Regions from separate parts of the Pseudomonas sp. B21-028 genome, predicted to be linked through region 1. Evidence: predicted binding sites of a transcription regulator. Region 1 holds the regulator's gene; the other holds the start of a gene.

Evidence for each region. The regulator sigma-54, encoded in region 1, starts transcription at its own class of promoters, with help from an activator protein. The targets are predictions, from matches to a motif close to ANTGGCATNNANNTTGCTNT.
Region 2: the regulator sigma-54 is predicted to act here: its motif matches at 1,763-1,782, upstream of LOY35_RS07965 (flagellar basal body rod protein FlgF).

What each region holds. Positions count from the first base shown of each region.
Region 1 is NZ_CP087184.1:1,000,212-1,004,589, reverse strand. Features, by position in the region: gene lptC (LPS export ABC transporter periplasmic protein LptC) at 1-398, shown strand, start outside; gene lptA (lipopolysaccharide transport periplasmic protein LptA) at 385-930, shown strand; gene lptB (LPS export ABC transporter ATP-binding protein) at 930-1,655, shown strand; gene LOY35_RS04300 (RNA polymerase factor sigma-54) at 1,875-3,371, shown strand; gene hpf (ribosome hibernation-promoting factor, HPF/YfiA family) at 3,449-3,757, shown strand; gene ptsN (PTS IIA-like nitrogen regulatory protein PtsN) at 3,770-4,234, shown strand; gene rapZ (RNase adapter RapZ) at 4,237-4,378, shown strand, end outside.
Region 2 is NZ_CP087184.1:1,745,642-1,750,019, forward strand. Features, by position in the region: gene LOY35_RS07955 (metallophosphoesterase) at 1-460, shown strand, start outside; gene rffA (dTDP-4-amino-4,6-dideoxygalactose transaminase) at 512-1,663, shown strand; gene LOY35_RS07965 (flagellar basal body rod protein FlgF) at 1,837-2,574, shown strand; gene flgG (flagellar basal-body rod protein FlgG) at 2,624-3,409, shown strand; gene flgH (flagellar basal body L-ring protein FlgH) at 3,462-4,157, shown strand; gene LOY35_RS07980 (flagellar basal body P-ring protein FlgI) at 4,203-4,378, shown strand, end outside.

The DNA.
Region 1 (4,378 bases):
CCGACGGCAAGGTGCAGTACGAAATGACGTCCGACAAGGTCGATCACGTCAAGGCCACCGACATTTCACTGGTCGCCAATCCGGACCTGAACATGTTCCGTGGCACGGAATTCCCGTGGCACGTGCAGAGCAAGCGCGCCGAAGTCAATTCCGGCGGCACCGAAGTGGAACTGATCGACTCGGTACGCGTCGCACGAACCGATGAGAAGAACCGCACGACGATCATCACCAGCACTCGCATGACCGTGTTCCCGCAGCGACAATATGCGCAGACCGAGCAACCCGTTAGAATCGACGGCGCCGGTGGTGTATCGACCGGCACGGGAATGAAAGCGTATCTGAAGGAAAGCAGGATACACCTGCTATCGAACGTAAGAGGACAGTATGAAGCTCGCTAAAACCCTCCCTATTTTGCTCAGTCTGGGCGCAGCACTGGGAAGCGCGAGCGCCTGGTCTCTTCCCAACGACCGCGACCAGCCTATCCGCATCCAGGCCGACGACGCCCAACTGGACGACAAGAACGGTATCGCCACCTATAGGGGCGACGTGATCATCACCCAGGGCTCGATGAAGGTCACCGGCAATACCGTGACCATCACCCGCACCCAGTCCGGCGATATCGACGTGGTGACCTCGGTGGGCAACCTGGCCTATTTCGAGCAGTTGCAAACGGCCGGCGACACCAAGCCCGTGCAGGGCTACGGCGTGACCATCCAGTATCACGCGTCCCAGGACCGCGTCGTGCTGATCGATCGCGCCAAGGTCATCGACAAGGACAACAACGTCACCCAGGGCGAGAAAATCGTCTACGACACGAACAAGAAACTCGCCAGCGCCGGCCGCGCCACCGGCAACAAGGTGACCGAGCAGCGTCCACGGATCGACATGGTCATCCAGCCGAAAAAGAAAACCGAGCAAAGGCCCCAGTAATGGCAACTCTGAAAGCTCAGCACCTGGCCAAGAGCTACAAAAGCCGTCAGGTCGTGCGCGATGTCAGCCTGTCCATCGACAGCGGGCAGATCGTTGGCCTGCTCGGCCCCAACGGCGCGGGCAAGACCACCTGTTTCTACATGATCGTCGGCCTGGTCCAGGCCGATCAGGGCCGCATCCTGATCGACGACCTGGACGTCAGCCACCAGCCGATGCACGGTCGGGCAAAGGCCGGCATCGGCTATTTGCCACAAGAAGCGTCGATCTTCCGCAAACTGTCGGTCGCCGACAACATCATGGCGATTCTCGAAACCCGCAAGGAACTCGACAAGGCCGGTCGTCGCCAGGAGCTGGAAAGCCTGTTGCAGGAGTTCCACATCAGCCACATCCGCGACAACCTGGGTATGAGCCTGTCCGGTGGCGAACGGCGCCGGGTGGAAATTGCCCGCGCCCTGGCTACCGCACCGAAATTCATCCTGCTCGACGAACCGTTCGCCGGCGTGGACCCGATTTCGGTGGGCGACATCAAGCAGATCATCCACCATCTCAAGGCCAAGGGGATCGGCGTGCTGATCACCGACCACAACGTGCGCGAGACGCTGGACATCTGCGAAACCGCCTACATCGTCAATGACGGCCAATTGATCGCCGAAGGTGACTCCGCCACCATCCTGGCCAACGAACTGGTCAAGGAAGTGTATCTGGGCCATGAGTTCCGCCTGTAAGCGCGAAGTGTCTGGCAAATTGTCCCGGCGCCGCTGGTTTAACCGCGCAGCGCCTCGGGATGTTCTCAGTGAATCCCCTATCATGGGGAAACTAATTGAGAACTTCCCCTAGGCAAACACTTCAGTTTCAGGCATATAATTTGCTTAAGGTTTGGCGCTCCGGCGCCCTTGTAGTGGATGGCGCATGTGCGCCGGCGAATAAGGTGTTAAGCCCCTGCCATGAAACCATCGCTAGTCTTGAGAATGGGCCAGCAGCTGACGATGACACCGCAGCTGCAACAGGCCATCCGCCTGCTCCAATTGTCGACCCTGGACCTGCAACAGGAAATCCAGGAGGCCCTGGAATCCAATCCGATGCTCGAACGCCAGGAAGAAGGCGACGACTTCGACAACACCGATCCGCTGGCCGACAACGTCGAGCAGAAACCCAATACCGAGATCCAGGAACCGTCCTACCAGGAGGAAGCCGCCCCGACGGTGGATAACCTCGAGGATGGCGAGTGGGCCGAACGCATCCCCAATGACCTGCCCGTGGACACGGCCTGGGAAGACGTCTACCAGACCAGCGCCAGCAGCCTGCCGAGCAGCGACGATGACGAGTGGGACTTCACCACCCGCACCTCCGCCGGTGAAAGCCTGCAAAGCCACCTGCTGTGGCAGTTGAACCTGGCACCGATGTCCGACACCGATCGCCTGATCGCCGTGACCCTGATCGACTGCATCAACAACCAGGGCTACCTGGACGAAACCCTCGAGGAAATCCTCGAAGCCTTCGATCCGGAGCTGGACATCGAGCTGGACGAGATCGAAGCCGTCCTGCACCGTATCCAGCAGTTCGAACCGGCCGGCATCGGCGCCCGCAACCTGGGTGAGTGCCTGCTGCTGCAGCTACGCCAACTGCCCGCCAAGACGCCGTGGCTGGCCGAAGCCAAGCGACTGGTCACCGACTATATCGATCTGCTGGGCGGCCGCGACTACAGCCAGCTGATGCGCCGCATGAAGCTCAAGGAAGATGAGCTGCGCCAGGTGATCGAACTGGTCCAGAGCCTCAACCCACGCCCAGGCTCACAGATCGAGGCCACCGAGCCCGAGTACGTGGTTCCCGACGTGATCGTGCGCAAGCACAACGATCGCTGGCTGGTGGAGTTGAACCAGGAATCGGTACCCAAGCTACGGGTCAACGCCCAATACGCGGGCTTTGTAAGACGCGCCGACACCAGCGCCGACAACACTTTCATGCGCAACCAGTTGCAGGAAGCGCGCTGGTTCATCAAGAGCCTGCAGAGTCGCAACGAAACCCTGATGAAAGTTGCCACCCAGATCGTCGAACATCAACGCGGTTTCCTGGACTACGGCGACGAAGCGATGAAACCGTTGGTCCTGCATGACATTGCCGAGGCAGTGGGCATGCACGAATCGACAATCTCCCGGGTGACCACACAGAAATTCATGCATACCCCACGGGGTATCTACGAATTGAAATATTTTTTCTCCAGCCACGTCAGCACCTCCGAAGGCGGCGAATGCTCTTCCACGGCCATCCGCGCGATCATCAAGAAACTGGTGGCCGCGGAAAATCAGAAAAAGCCGTTGAGTGACAGCAAGATCGCTGGTTTACTGGAGGCACAAGGCATTCAGGTGGCCCGCCGTACCGTCGCCAAGTATCGTGAATCCCTCGGGATCGCGCCTTCGAGCGAACGCAAGCGGTTGATGTAACAAGGCCACGCCACAGCGTTCCAGTGGCAGGCATTTCTGCCTGCCGCTTTATGCACTGGCAACGAAGGAGAAGCTGTATGCAAGTCAACATCAGTGGACACCAACTGGAAGTGACCGAACCCCTGCGTACCTACATCGGCGAAAAACTCGACCGATTGGAAAGGCATTTCGACAAGATCACCAACGTGCAGGTCACGATGAACGTCGAGAAGCTGCTGCAGAAAATCGAAGCCACGCTGCATATTCCCGGCGGAGAGGTGGTTGCCAACGCGGAGCACACAGACATGTATGCCGCGATTGACCTGCTGACCGACAAGCTGGATCGCCAACTCAAAAAGCATAAGGAAAAGACCCAGAGCCTCCTCCAGGGCGCTACCGGTCGTTAACCCCCCCAATCCATGATCCGACTAGAAACCATCCTGACCCCCGGCCGTTCCATGGTGAACGCGCCGGGCGGCAGTAAAAAGAAAGCCCTCGAACAAATCGCCAACCTGATCCACCGCGAAGTGCCGGATCTGGAAATGCAGGACGTCTTCGAGGCCCTGGTTGCCCGTGAAAAACTCGGTTCCACCGGTTTTGGCAACGGCATCGCCATTCCCCACTGTCGCCTCAAGGGATGCACCACGCCCATCAGCGCGCTGTTGCACCTTGAAGCCGCCATAGATTTCGACGCCATCGACGGCGCACCGGTCGACCTGCTGTTCGTACTGCTGGTTCCGGAAGCGGCGACCGATGCGCATCTTGAGCTGCTGCGCCAGATCGCCAGCATGCTGGACCGCAAGGAAGTGCGCGAAAAACTGCGCAGCGCACCGAGTAACCAAGCCTTGTATCAGGTCGTCCTGGACGAGCAGAACGGTCATTAATCATGCGCCTGATCATCGTCAGCGGTCGCTCCGGCTCCGGTAAAAGCACGGCGCTCAATGTGCTTGAGGACAGCGGCTATTATTGCATCGACAACCTGCCGGCCGGCCTGCTGCCGGAGTTGGCCGAACGGGCGTTGATCCACA
Region 2 (4,378 bases), 750 kb from region 1:
TCGTTCCAATAGCGCCAATGCGTGCCTGGACTATCAACAGGGCGTCATCACTTCGCAGAATCTGGCCTGGCTGGGATCACTTCCGGAGCGCTCGATCCAGGATGGAGTGAGCATCGTCCATGGAGGCTGGAACGATCCGCTGGACGAGTACGTACGCCCCTCGCAAGCGTATTTCGCGCCGTTGCCTGGTCGGCATTTCGCATCAGGCCATACCCATGTCCAGTACTTGTGGAGTGACGAGGGCAAGATCTATTGCAATCCCGGTTCGGTCGGCCAGCCACGTGACGGTGATCCCCGGGCAGGTTTCGCGACCTGGGACGGTGAAGCGTTCAATCTGCACCGGGTTGAATACGATATCGCTGAGGCTCAACAGGCGATGAAGAGGGCCGGATTTACCCCGTACTTCTATGACAATCTTGATATCGGCAGCCAGATCGGTGGGCGGATCAGTGCGGTTTGAGATGCTGTGCTGCGCACCACCCATCAACATGCCCACCCAGGGAAGTTTGCAATGAGCAAAGAAACGATACTCTTCAACCGCCCGTACATGACCGGCAAGGAGCTGGATTACATTGCCCAGGCCAAGTTCGGCAACATGCTCGCCGGTGATGGTCCGTTCACCAAGCAGTGCCACCGCTGGCTGGAGTCCCACACGGGTTGCAACAAAGCATTGCTCACCCATTCCTGTACCGCTGCGCTGGAAATGGCGGCCTTGCTGCTGGACATTCAGCCCGGCGATGAAGTCATCCTGCCTTCCTATACCTTCGTTTCCACGGCCAACGCTTTTGTGTTGCGTGGCGCGGTGCCGGTTTTCGTCGACGTACGTCCTGACACCTTGAACCTGGACGAGCGCCTGATCGAGGCGGCGATCACGTCACGGACCAAGGCCATCGTGCCCGTCCATTACGCCGGCGTGGCCTGCGAGATGGACACTATCCTGGCCATTGCGCGTAAGCACGGGCTGGCGGTGGTCGAAGACGCCGCGCAGGGGGTGATGTCAACCTACAAGGGCCGAGCCTTGGGCAGCATCGGGGACCTTGGAGCATTCAGTTTTCACGAAACCAAGAACGTGATCTCGGGGGAAGGTGGGGCTTTGCTGGCCAATGATCCTGCCATGGCACTGCGAGCCGAGATCATCCGGGAGAAAGGTACCGACCGCAGTCGCTTCTTCAGGGGCGAGGTGGACAAATACACCTGGCAAGAGGTGGGCTCATCGTTTCTGCCCGGAGAAATGACTGCAGCCTTCCTTTGGGCTCAGTTGGAGGAGGCGCAAGCCATCACCCAACGCCGCCTGGCGATCTGGGAGCATTACCATGCTGCTCTGGCGGGACTTGAACGGCAGGGGCTGCTGCGTCGTCCTATCGTTCCCGACGATTGCCAGCACAATGCGCACATGTACTACGTGCTCTTGGCGCCAGGTGTGGAGCGCCAGACTGTTCTCGAGATGCTCAAGAACCAGGCAATCTATGCGGTTTTCCACTACGTACCGCTGCATTCATCCCCCGGTGGAGCGCGCTATGGGCGTGTGCATGGCTCTATGGCGATTACCGATGGTTACTCGGAGCGGCTATTGCGTTTGCCAATATGGCTCGGTCTGACCAGGGATCAACAAGACCGGGTGGTCGAGGTGCTCGGCGGAGCTTTGGCAACCCTTGCCACTTAGCGGCATAACACCGCCGGTTTTTCGACTTCGATCCATTCAGTGATGCCCTCCGAATCCCCAGGACCCTTTGTTTTCCGGGCCTGGGCTCGCCAGAGAAAAGTTGGTCTGCAAATTGCTTGAAGCTGTGCAACACAGCAGTGGGCGGCAAACGTCCGGCATGCAGAGGAACGACAGTGGACAAGTACCTATATGTGGCAATGACCGGCGCCAGCCAGAACGCACTGGCGCAGCGGGCCCATGCCAACAACCTGGCGAACATCTCCACCAATGGTTTTCAGAAAGACCTGGAGCAGGCACGTTCGATGCCGGTGTTCGGCGACAGCTTTCCGGCGCGGGCGTTTGCCATGTCCGAGCGGCCTGCCACCGATTTCACCCCGGGTGCGCTGGTTGAGACCGGTCGCGACCTCGACGTGGCGGTCAGCGGGCCGGGCTGGATGGCGGTGCAGAACCCTGACGGCGGTGAAAGCTACGTGCGCACCGGCAGCCTCAACGTCGACGCGCTGGGCGTACTGCGGGCCGGCAACGGCATGCCGGTAATGGGTAATGGCGGTCCTATCGCCGTGCCGCCGGAGCAGAAAATCGAAATCGGCCAAGACGGCACCATCAGCATCCGCGCCATGGGCGAAGGCCCGCGTGTGATGGCTGAAGTGGACCGCATCAAGCTGGTCAACCCGGACCTCAAGAACATGACCAAGGGCCTGGACGGTTCCATCCGTACCAAGGACGGCCAGCCGGCACCGATCGACGCCAATGTGCAACTGGTGTCAGGGTTCCAGGAAGCGAGCAACGTCAATGCTGTGGACGAGATGACTTCGGTGCTGGCCCTGGCCAAGCAATTCGAGCTTCACGTGAAAATGATGAACACCGCCAAAGAAGGCGACGAGGCCATGGCTCGGGTCTTGCAGATCTAACCATTAATTAAAGCGTCGCGCCGAAAATCAGGCGTACGAGGAGAATCGAATGCTTCCGGCTCTGTGGGTTGCCAAAACAGGTCTGTCCGCCCAGGACACCAACCTGACCACCATTTCCAACAACCTGGCGAACGTCTCGACCACGGGTTTCAAACGTGACCGTGCCGAATTCCAGGACCTGCTGTACCAAGTCAAGCGTCAACCAGGCGCCCAGTCGACCCAGGACAGCGAACTGCCGTCGGGCCTGCAAGTCGGTACCGGTGTGCGCATTGTCGGCACCCAGAAAAACTTCACCGCCGGCAGCCTGCAAACCACCGAGCAGCCGCTGGACATGGCCATCGACGGTCGCGGTTTCTTCCAGATCCTGCAGCCGGACGGCACCACGTCCTATACCCGTGACGGCACGTTCCACCTGGACTCCAATGGCCAGATCGTCAACGCCAGCGGTTTCGCCCTGGAACCGGCCATCATCATCCCGAACGATGCCCAGACCTTCACCGTGGGCCGTGACGGCACCGTGTCCATCACCGTGGCGGGCAACCCGGCCGCCCAGGTGATCGGCAACCTGCAGACCGCCGACTTCATCAACCCGGCCGGCCTGCAAGCGGTAGGCAACAACTTGTTCCTGGAAACCGCTGCCAGCGGCGCGCCGCAGATCGGCACCCCGGGTTTGAACGGTTTCGGCACCACGCTGCAAAACACCCTGGAAACCTCCAACGTGAGCACCGTTGAGGAGATGGTCAACATGATCACCACCCAGCGTGCCTACGAGATGAACTCCAAGGTGATCTCCACCGCCGACCAGATGCTTTCGTTCGTTACGCAGAATCTGTAATCACTTCTATAGGGCGGCTTCAAGGCCGCCTGCTACACCGAGAGGTAGGGTCATGAAACGCTTTGTATCTGTACTGGCACTGAGTGGGATCACCGCGCTTGCGGGGTGTGTCGCGCCAACGCCCAGGCCCAATGACCCGTACTACGCTCCGGTGTTGCCGCGCACGCCGTTGCCGGCAGCCGCCAACAATGGCTCGATCTACCAGGCCGGTTTCGAGCAGAACCTGTACAGCGATCGCAAGGCGTTCCGGGTCGGTGACATCATTACCATCACCCTGAACGAGCGGACCCAGGCGAGCAAGAACGCCAACTCCCAGGTGGACAAGACCAGCAACACCAGTGTCGGCCTCACCTCGCTGTTCGGCTCCAGCCTGACCACCAACAATCCCATTGGCAGCGGCGACCTGAGCCTCAACGCCGGTTACGGTTCCGACCGGGCCACCAAGGGTGACAGCAAGTCTGGCCAGAGCAACAGCCTGACCGGTTCCATTACCGTGACCGTCGCCGATGTATTGCCCAACGGCATCATTGTCGTGCGTGGCGAGAAGTGGCTGACGCTCAACACCGGTGACGAACTGGTGCGCATCGCCGGCATGGTTCGCGCCGACGACATCGCCACCGACAACACCGTTCCTTCCACCCGTGTGGCGGATGCGCGCATCACGTATTCGGGTACCGGTGCCTTTGCCGATGCGAGTCAGCCGGGCTGGTTCGACCGTTTCTTCCTCAGCCCGAAGTTCCCTTTCTAGGTGGCCCAGTTGAATCTTAAGCGGTTGAACCTCAAACAGCTGTTGATGGGTGCGTTGCTGATGTCGGCAGCCTTCACCGCTCATGCCGAGCGTCTGAAGGACATCGCCAGCATTTCCGGCGTGCGTTCCAACCAGTTGATCGGCTACGGCCTGGTCGTGGGCCTGAACGGCACCGGCGACCAGACCACCCAGACCCCGTTCACCCTGCAGACCTTCAACAA